Regions from separate parts of the Oceanimonas sp. CAM02 genome, predicted to be linked through region 1. Evidence: predicted binding sites of a transcription regulator. Region 1 holds the regulator's gene; the other holds the start of a gene.

Region 1 (4,285 bases):
GTATCAGGCGCAAGGCACAGGCCTGCTGGGCAAGCTTGATCAACAAACGGTGGAACTACTGAATGAAACCCGGGCAACTTACTTTAATCCTTAGTCTTGGCGGCCTGCTGGGCCTGGGTCAGGTGCAGGCCAAAGACAGTGACTATCGTCAGCCGGTTACCATAGACGCTGGCCGCCAGCTGGTGGAGCTGGCCGAAAACAAGGTGACCTTTACCGATAATGTAGTGGTGAAACAGGGCAGCATAGATGTGCGTGCCAGTGAACTGGTCGTGATCCGCAATGAGCAGGGGCTGCAGTCCATGACCGCCAGGGGCAATCCGGCTACTTACCGGCAAGTGCTCAATAACGGCAAGCCGGTACAGGCACAGGCACGGGAAATTCACTATGACATGGCGGCCCGCACCATCACCCTGATCCGGGAGGCGGAGCTTAAGCAGGACGATAACATCGTTACCGGCTACCGTATCCGCTACTTTATCGACAAGGAACAAATGGAAGCCGAGAGCCAGGGCGGCAAAGACAGGGTAACCACCATCTTTCTGCCGGAGCAGGTGCAGAATTTCGACAACCAGAGTAACGACTGACATGGCCAGACTTAAAGCACGCGGGCTGCAGAAAAGCTACAAAGGCCGCAAGGTAGTGGCAGATGTCAGCCTGACGGTAAATACGGGCCAGATAGTGGGATTGCTCGGCCCCAACGGTGCCGGCAAAACCACTTCCTTTTACATGATTGTAGGCCTGGTGCAGCGGGATGCAGGCAGCATCACCATAGACGACAATGACATCAGCCATGAGCCTATGCATGTGCGGGCCCGCGCCGGCATTGGCTATCTGCCTCAGGAAGCGTCCATTTTTCGCCGCCTGAGCGTGGCCGATAACCTGATGGCCGTACTGCAGACCCGCAAGGATCTGAACGCCGACGGCCGTAACGAAAAAATGGAACAGCTGCTGGAAGAGTTCAATATTGTCCATATTCGTGACAGTCTCGGTATGAGTCTGTCCGGTGGTGAACGCCGGCGGGTGGAAATTGCCCGGGCACTGGCGGCAGATCCGCGCTTTATTCTGCTTGATGAACCTTTTGCCGGCGTTGATCCCATCTCTGTGCTTGATATTAAGAAAATTATATTACATCTGAAAGATCGAGGCCTGGGCGTACTGATCACCGATCACAATGTGCGTGAGACGCTGGATGTATGTGAAAAGGCCTATATTGTCAGCCACGGGCACCGTATTGCTGCTGGCACACCAGCTGAAATCCTGGCCAATGAGCAGGTCAAGAAAGTCTATCTTGGTGAACAATTCAGCCTCTGAAGGCACCGCTTCGCGCGGTTGATATGGAAGGACGTTAGCATACATGAAGCCGACTCTTCAGTTACGCCTTGGCCAGCAACTGACCATGACCCCTCAGCTGCAACAGGCCATTCGTCTGCTGCAGCTGTCCAGCCTTGAGCTGCAGCAGGAAATTCAGCAGGCACTGGACAGTAATCCGCTGCTGGAGCAGGAGGAGCCGGACAGTATCAGGGTTGAGGATAATCGCAACGAGGAGCAAATTGCCGCAGACAGCGCCATGGAACGTAATCAGCTTTCTGAAGAGCTGCCCATGGACACCAGCTGGGAGGAAGTTTATACCGCCTCTCCGGTCAGTGGTGGTGCCGGTCTGCCGGAAGGGCTGGAAGATAATGTCTATCAGGGAGAAACCACCGAAACGCTGCAGGATTACCTGATCTGGCAAATGAACCTGACTCCCTTCAGTGATACCGATCAGGCCATTGCCCTTGCGATTATCGATGCCGTGGACGATGCAGGCTATCTCACCGCCGATATTGACGAACTGTTAGCTGCAGCCTCGGCCGACGAGCTGGGCATTGAAGCCGACGAAGTAGAAGCCGTGCTCAAACGCATTCAGCATTTCGATCCCATCGGCGTAGCTGCCCGCAGCGTGCAGGAATGCCTGTGTATTCAGCTCGACCAGTTTCCCGCCAGCACCCCCTGGCTGGCAGAAGCCCGGTTGCTGCTGGAACAGCACATGGATCTGCTGGGTAACCGCGACTACCGTACTCTGCAGCGCAAGACCAGGCTGAAAGAAGACGAGCTGAGAGAAGTTCTGAATCTGATCCAGCAGCTTGAACCCCGCCCCGGCAGCAGCATTATTCAGGGCAGCTCCGAATATGTTATTCCGGATGTGGTGGTCACCAAACGCAACGGTGCCTGGGTCGTGGAACTCAACCCGGAGGCCATGCCCAAGGTACGCCTGAATCAGACCTATGCCGCACTTGCCGACAAGCCCCGCAATAGTGAAGACGGCCAGTTTATTCGTAATCATCTGCAGGATGCCAAGTGGTTCCTTAAAAGTCTCGACAGCCGAAATGAGACGCTGCTCAAGGTTGCCAATTGTATTGTTGAACAACAACAGGCATTCTTTGAGTATGGAGAAGAGGCCATGAAGCCCATGGTGCTGAACCATGTGGCCGAGGCAGTAGAGATGCATGAGTCCACCATCTCACGCGTGACCACACAAAAGTTTCTGCACTCGCCCCGGGGCGTGTTTGAGCTTAAGTATTTCTTCTCCAGTCATGTGGGCACCGACGATGGTGGTGAATGTTCATCCACGGCAATTCGTGCTCTGATCAAAAAGCTGGTCGGAGCAGAAAACCCGGCCAAGCCGCTGAGTGACAGTAAGATTGCTCAGTTGCTGGCCGAGCAGGGGATTAAGGTGGCCAGGCGTACCATCGCCAAGTACAGGGAGTCACTGGCCATCCCCCCTTCCAATCAGCGTAAACGCCTGGTTTAAAGGCAACGACAGAAGGAAGACGTTATGCAAATTAACCTGACCGGACACCATGTAGAAATCACAGATGCACTGCGTGACTATGTTAATAGCAAGTTTACCCGGCTGGAGCGCCACTTCGACCACATTACCAATGTGCACGTCATCCTTAATGTAGAAAAAATGCAGCAAATTGCCGAAGCCAAACTGCACGTCAGTGGTGGTGAGCTGTTTGCCAACGCCCAGCATGAAAATATGTATGCCGCCATCGACGGACTCATTGACAAGCTGGATCGTCAGATCATCAAACACAAAGAGAAGCTCAAGCAAAAGTAACCATGGAAGTCGCCGACATACTAAGCAGGGACTGCACGCGCAGTGCAGTTCCCTGCACGAGCAAGAAGCGTGCTCTGGAAATTATCAGCGAGCTGGCTGCCGAACATTTGAATATCGGCAGCCAGCCGCTTTTTGACTGTTTGCTGGCCCGTGAAAAGATGGGCACTACCGGCATCGGTAATGGCATTGCCATACCTCATGGTCGTATTGGCAATGACAACAAGGCGACCGCGGTACTGCTGACTTTTGCCGAACCGGTAGAATTTGATGCCATCGACAATCAGCCGGTTGGTCTGGTGTTTGCGCTGCTGGTGCCGGAGCAGGAATGTAAACAACATCTGAAAACGCTGTCCTTAATTGCTGAAAAGCTCAGCAACAAACAGATTTGCCGGCAGCTGCGTCAGGCCGGCAGTGACGAAGAGCTTTATCAAATCATGATTTCTGCCTGAAGGAGCCTATATGCAGCTGGTGATTGTGAGTGGTCGTTCCGGGTCCGGTAAAACCGTCGCCCTGCGGGTGCTTGAAGATCTGGGTCACTACTGCGTCGATAACCTGCCGGTTGAGTTACTGCCTGAGCTGGTCCGCCTGCGCCAGAACCGGCCCGGCGCGGTTGCGGTGAGTATAGATGTGCGCAACCTGCCCGACAGCCCCGATAAGCTGGAAGCCTTTCTGGCCGAAGTGCGGGCCATGGACGAGGTGCAGGTATCCAGTTTCTTTATTGATGCCGAAAACGCAGTATTGATCCGCCGCTTTGGCGATACGCGGCGACTGCACCCTCTCTCGCGCCACAGCCTGACTCTGGATGAGGCCATTCGCGAAGAAACTCATCTGCTGGCCCCCTTGTCTTCCGATGCGGATCTGCGTATCGACACCTCAAGCTTAAGCATTCACGATCTCAGCGAAATTATTCGCGAGCGTATTCTTGGCAAAAAAGAAAAAGAGCTGAACTGGGTATTTGAGTCTTTTGGTTACAAATATGGCGTTTCCAAAGATGCTGACTTTGTGTTTGATGCCCGCTTTCTGCCCAATCCTCATTGGATTGCCGAGCTGCGTCCTTACACAGGTAAGGATCAGCCGGTGGCCGACTACCTCAGCAGTCAGCCGGAAGTCATGAAATACCTGTGGCAGCTGGAAAATCTGCTGATCACCTGGATGCCTCATCTGGAGCGTAATAATCGCAGC
Region 2 (4,285 bases), on a different contig from region 1:
GGCCAGCATTTGCCCGCGGCTTTTCAGCACCAGATAACAACAGGCCAGCAGCGCATAAGCCACCATCAGTGCAAAACCGGTAAAAATGCTGAACGGACTGAGCCAGGCCAGGGCGCTCAGCTCGGCGGGTGCGGCATCTACGCCCTGCACCACAGAGCCCAGAATGGCCCCCTGACAAAAGGTGGCTACCGTAGAGCCCAGCCAGAACGACTTGTCCCACCAGGGCTTGGAGCGATTCGATTTAAAGCGGTATTCAAAGGCCACCCCACGAAATATCAGGCCAATCAGCATAATAATAATGGGTGTATACAGGGTAGACAGCACCCCCGCATAAGCGGCAGGAAACGCCGCAAACAGCACCACGCCGCCAAACACCAGCCAGGTTTCGTTGCCGTCCCACACATGAGAGATGGAGCGCATCATATGATCCCGCTCGTTTTCGCTGCGAAACCAGGGATACAAAATGCCCAGGCCCAGATCAAAGCCGTCCAGCACCACATACATGAGGACGGCAAAGCCCAGCAGCAAATAATAAAACAGCGCCAGATCCATATCAGTTCTCCACCACGTCACGTTGCAGTTTCTTCACCCACTCCAGGGCAAAGCCGGGGGCATTTACGCCTATCATGTGCTGCTCCAGGCGCGCCATGTCCGGCGGCCCCTTGCGTATCAGCTTGGCCATAAAATAGAGATACACGCAAAGCAGCAGGCTGTAGGTCAATACAAACAGGGTCAGCGAGAACAGAATACGCTCCGGCGGCAACGGCGACACCACATCCATGGTGCGCACCAGACCGTGCACCAGCCAGGGCTGACGGCCCACCTCGGCCACATACCAGCCGGCCAGGGTAGAAATCACGCCAGAGGGAATCATCAGCATCATCAGCCACTGAAAGGGCCGGCTCTGAAAGTTGCCATTGCTGCGGCGCAGCCACAGGCCCCACAAGGCGGCCACTATCATCAGCACACCCAGCCCCACCATAATGCGGAACGAAAAGAACACCAGCGGCACATGGGGTCTGTCTTCGGCGGCCACCGACTTGAGCCCCTGCAGCTCGCCGTCGGCATCATGAGTGAGGATCAAGGACGCCAGCTTGGGAATTTTAATCTCAAAGTGGTTGGTCTCGGCTTCCATATCAGGCCAGGCAAACAGCAGCAAGGGCGCGCCGGTTTCGGTCTCGGGCCAGATGCCCTCCATGGCCGCCAGTTTAATGGGCTGATGCTCTTTTACATTCAAACCGTGAAAATCACCCACCACCGCCTGCACCGGAGCCAGCAGCAGCGCCGCCCACAGCGCCATGGACAGGCCCTTGCGGCCAAAGGCCAGATCCCGCTTTTTAAACAGATACCAGGCACTGACACCACCAATCACAAAAGTGGCGGTCAGCATGGATGCCAGCAGCATATGAGACAGCCGGTACGGCATGGACGGGTTAAAAATCACCTCCATCCAGCTGGCCACCTCAAAACGACCATCTACCAGCTCATAGCCGGCCGGCGTCTGCATCCAGGAGTTGGCCACAATAATCCAGAAGGCCGAGATCCAGGTGCCCACCGCCACCACACAGGTGGCAAAAAAGTGCAGTTTTTCTCCTACCCGCTGCCAGCCAAACAGCATAATGCCGAGAAACCCCGCCTCCAGAAAAAAGGCGGTCAGCACTTCATAGGCCATTAACGGCCCCAGCACGGCACCGGTAATTTCGGAGAAGCGGGAAAAGTTGGTCCCGAATTCATAAGACAGCACGATGCCGCTCACGACCCCCATGCCAAAGGTAATGGCAAAGGGTTTAATCCAGAACTTGGCTAATTGAAAGTAAACCGGGTTGCGGGTTTTCAGCCAGAGCCCTTCCCAGATGGCAATGGCCGTGGCCAGACCAATGGTAATGGCAGGAAAAATAATGTGAAAACTGACAGTAAAGGCGAACTGTATTCGCGACAGTATGGCGGCATCAAGCTCCATGGATCCTCCTTATCGGACCAGCTGGCGGCGAACCAGTGCAGGCAGGCCCGCCATAAGAAGAACGATAACAATAGCGGAAAATTCCATTATCAGGGTGATCAGGCTCATAATTATAATGCTCACTCGTTAGTCTGGTTACTCTAATCAGGCACAAATCATGCCAACATCATAGCTACTTACTCCCTCCTTGCTCTGAATCAATAAAACGCGCAAAATTTGTGTTAACCGACAACAAGGTTTACAGTTTTTCACGCCCCAAGTGTCAACCTTATTTACACCGGACTTGCTGTTATGCCGCTGGAATTTGCCTTTGAACTCATGATGATGCTCACCAGCGGCTGCGCCCTGCTGGTGTCGGCCTGGTTGTTCTGGCGGGCCCGCCGGCAGCGCAGCATGAAGGCGCTGGCCGGCTTTGGCGTTATGATGGCGCTCTGGTGCGCCGGCCATGTGGCGGTGTTTTATGGCTGGCATACCACCGGCATGGCGCTGATCCTGGCCAACCCGCTCATGCCCACCTTTTTTCTCGACTTTGCCATTGGCTTTGTTAATCAGGGGCCGGCCCGGCGCGTCTGGCTGAGCCGGCTGGCCCGCTTTCGCGCGCTGCTTTATGTCACCGCCGTGCTGGTCAGCCTCGGCACCCTGTGGCTGGGGGGCGGCAGCATTATCGCCTTTGGCCCCTTTGAGCATTATTTTGTATTTCACGGCAGTGGCTGGTTCAACATTGGCTACACCATTTTTATCGGCATGCTGGCCCATGCCCTGCTGCTGTGGGGATTTATGCGCCAGCAGGGCAACCGCCGCCGCTCCATTGCTGCCATGTTTGCCGCTGGTGCCTGGGGCCTGTTGTTGGCCACCAGCTTTATCTTTCCGTCGCTGGGGCTGCTCTGGTATCCCTGGCCCATGCTGCTGTTGCCAAGCTATGTGCTGCTGCTGGTGTATGGGGTGGTGCGCTACCAGATGCTGGAGGTGAACGCCTGGGCCAACCGCGCCCTGCTGTGGATTTTAATGACAGCTCTGCTGCTGGGGCTGATGGCGCTGTTCAGTGCCATGGCCGGCCAGCTGGGCATGCAGGCGCTGGCGGCGGTGCCGCAGTGGCAGCTGTGGCTGTATTCGGTGTTGCTGCTGATGCTGGCACTGACCCTTTACCGGCCGGTCAGTGCGCTGGTGGAGCGGTTAATTTATCCGGGCAGCCGGCTCGATGAACAATTGCTCGACACCTGGCTGGCACAGTTAAGAGACACCGACAGCTGGCACTCGCTGGCACAGGAAGCCGAGCAGCTGCTGGCCCGGCAAATGGGCCAGCCGGTTACCGTGCGGCTGCTCACCACAGCCCCCCGCTTTGAGCCCGGCCCGGGGCTGGAGCTGTGGTGCCTGCATCATAAGCAAGACTGGCAGTTCCGGCTTAAAGGCTTTGATGATGTCACACCGGGCATGCGTCTTACCGCCGAAGTGTTCGGCTCCTTGCTGGCCACCCGCTGTGGCCTGCTGGAACGCTCGCTGCAGCTGGCCGAAGCCGAGCGCAAGCGGGTATCAGAGCAGCATCTGGTGGAGCTGGGCGGTCTGTCAGCGGCCATGGCCCATGAGCTGCGCAACCCGCTTAATATTATTTCCATGGCCACTGCCGGCCTGGAAGCCGAGCGCAAAGCCATGATTCAGGATCAGCTCAAACGCGCCGACCGGCTGATAGTAGACATGCTGGCCTATTCCGGTCAGCTGCATATTCAGCCCAGAGCCGTGCCGCTGCTGCCGCTGCTGCACAGCCTCAGGCCCCAGTTCAACTGGCAAGACGTGCAGCTTGAGCTGACGCTGCCCGATGACTATCAGGTGTTTGCCGATCCCTATCGTCTGCAACAGGTGCTGACCAACCTGCTGGATAACGCCCTGTCGTTTGTGCGCAACCAGCCGGATGGCCGCATTGTGCTGGCGGCCGGCACGTCGGCGGGCGAGCTGTGGCTGCATAACAACGGCCCGGCCATTCCCCCCGATATGCAGGCCAGACTGTTCCGGCCTTTTGTCAGCCACCGCCCCGGCGGCAGCGGTCTGGGGCTGGCCATAGTGCAGCGCATTATGGAGGCTCACGGCGGTCATATTCAGTTTGATAACAACGCCGGCTGGCCGGTGAGCTTTATGCTTTATTTTCCCGAGGAGCCCGCATCATGAGCAACGCCCGCATTGTGGTAATTGACGACGAACCCGCCTTTCGCACTCTGAGCAGCCAGTGGCTGCAGGCTGAGGGCTATGAAGTGCACACCGGGGCCTGCCTGGATGATCTGCGTGAGCTGCTCACCAGGGTGGATGCCGATCTGATCCTGCTGGATCTTTCCA

Evidence for each region. Region 1 encodes sigma-54, which starts transcription at its own class of promoters, with help from an activator protein. Its sites were predicted from a motif close to TGGCACNGTTTTNGCTT; they were not measured.
Region 2: R0I78_RS00135 (cytochrome ubiquinol oxidase subunit I) is a predicted target of sigma-54. The motif match lies at 2,107-2,123, and genes of this name have one in related genera.

What each region holds. Positions count from the first base shown of each region.
Region 1 covers NZ_JAWJBK010000027.1:42,947-47,231, reverse strand. Annotated here, with positions in the region: gene lptC (LPS export ABC transporter periplasmic protein LptC) at 1-94, shown strand, start outside; gene lptA (lipopolysaccharide transport periplasmic protein LptA) at 63-584, shown strand; gene lptB (LPS export ABC transporter ATP-binding protein) at 586-1,311, shown strand; gene R0I78_RS09075 (RNA polymerase factor sigma-54) at 1,355-2,791, shown strand; gene hpf (ribosome hibernation promoting factor) at 2,816-3,103, shown strand; gene ptsN (PTS IIA-like nitrogen regulatory protein PtsN) at 3,106-3,552, shown strand; gene rapZ (RNase adapter RapZ) at 3,563-4,285, shown strand, end outside.
Region 2 covers NZ_JAWJBK010000001.1:28,547-32,831, forward strand. Annotated here, with positions in the region: gene cydB (cytochrome d ubiquinol oxidase subunit II) at 1-552, opposite strand, end outside; gene R0I78_RS00135 (cytochrome ubiquinol oxidase subunit I) at 554-1,960, opposite strand; gene R0I78_RS00140 (ATP-binding protein) at 2,252-4,120, shown strand; gene R0I78_RS00145 (sigma-54 dependent transcriptional regulator) at 4,117-4,285, shown strand, end outside.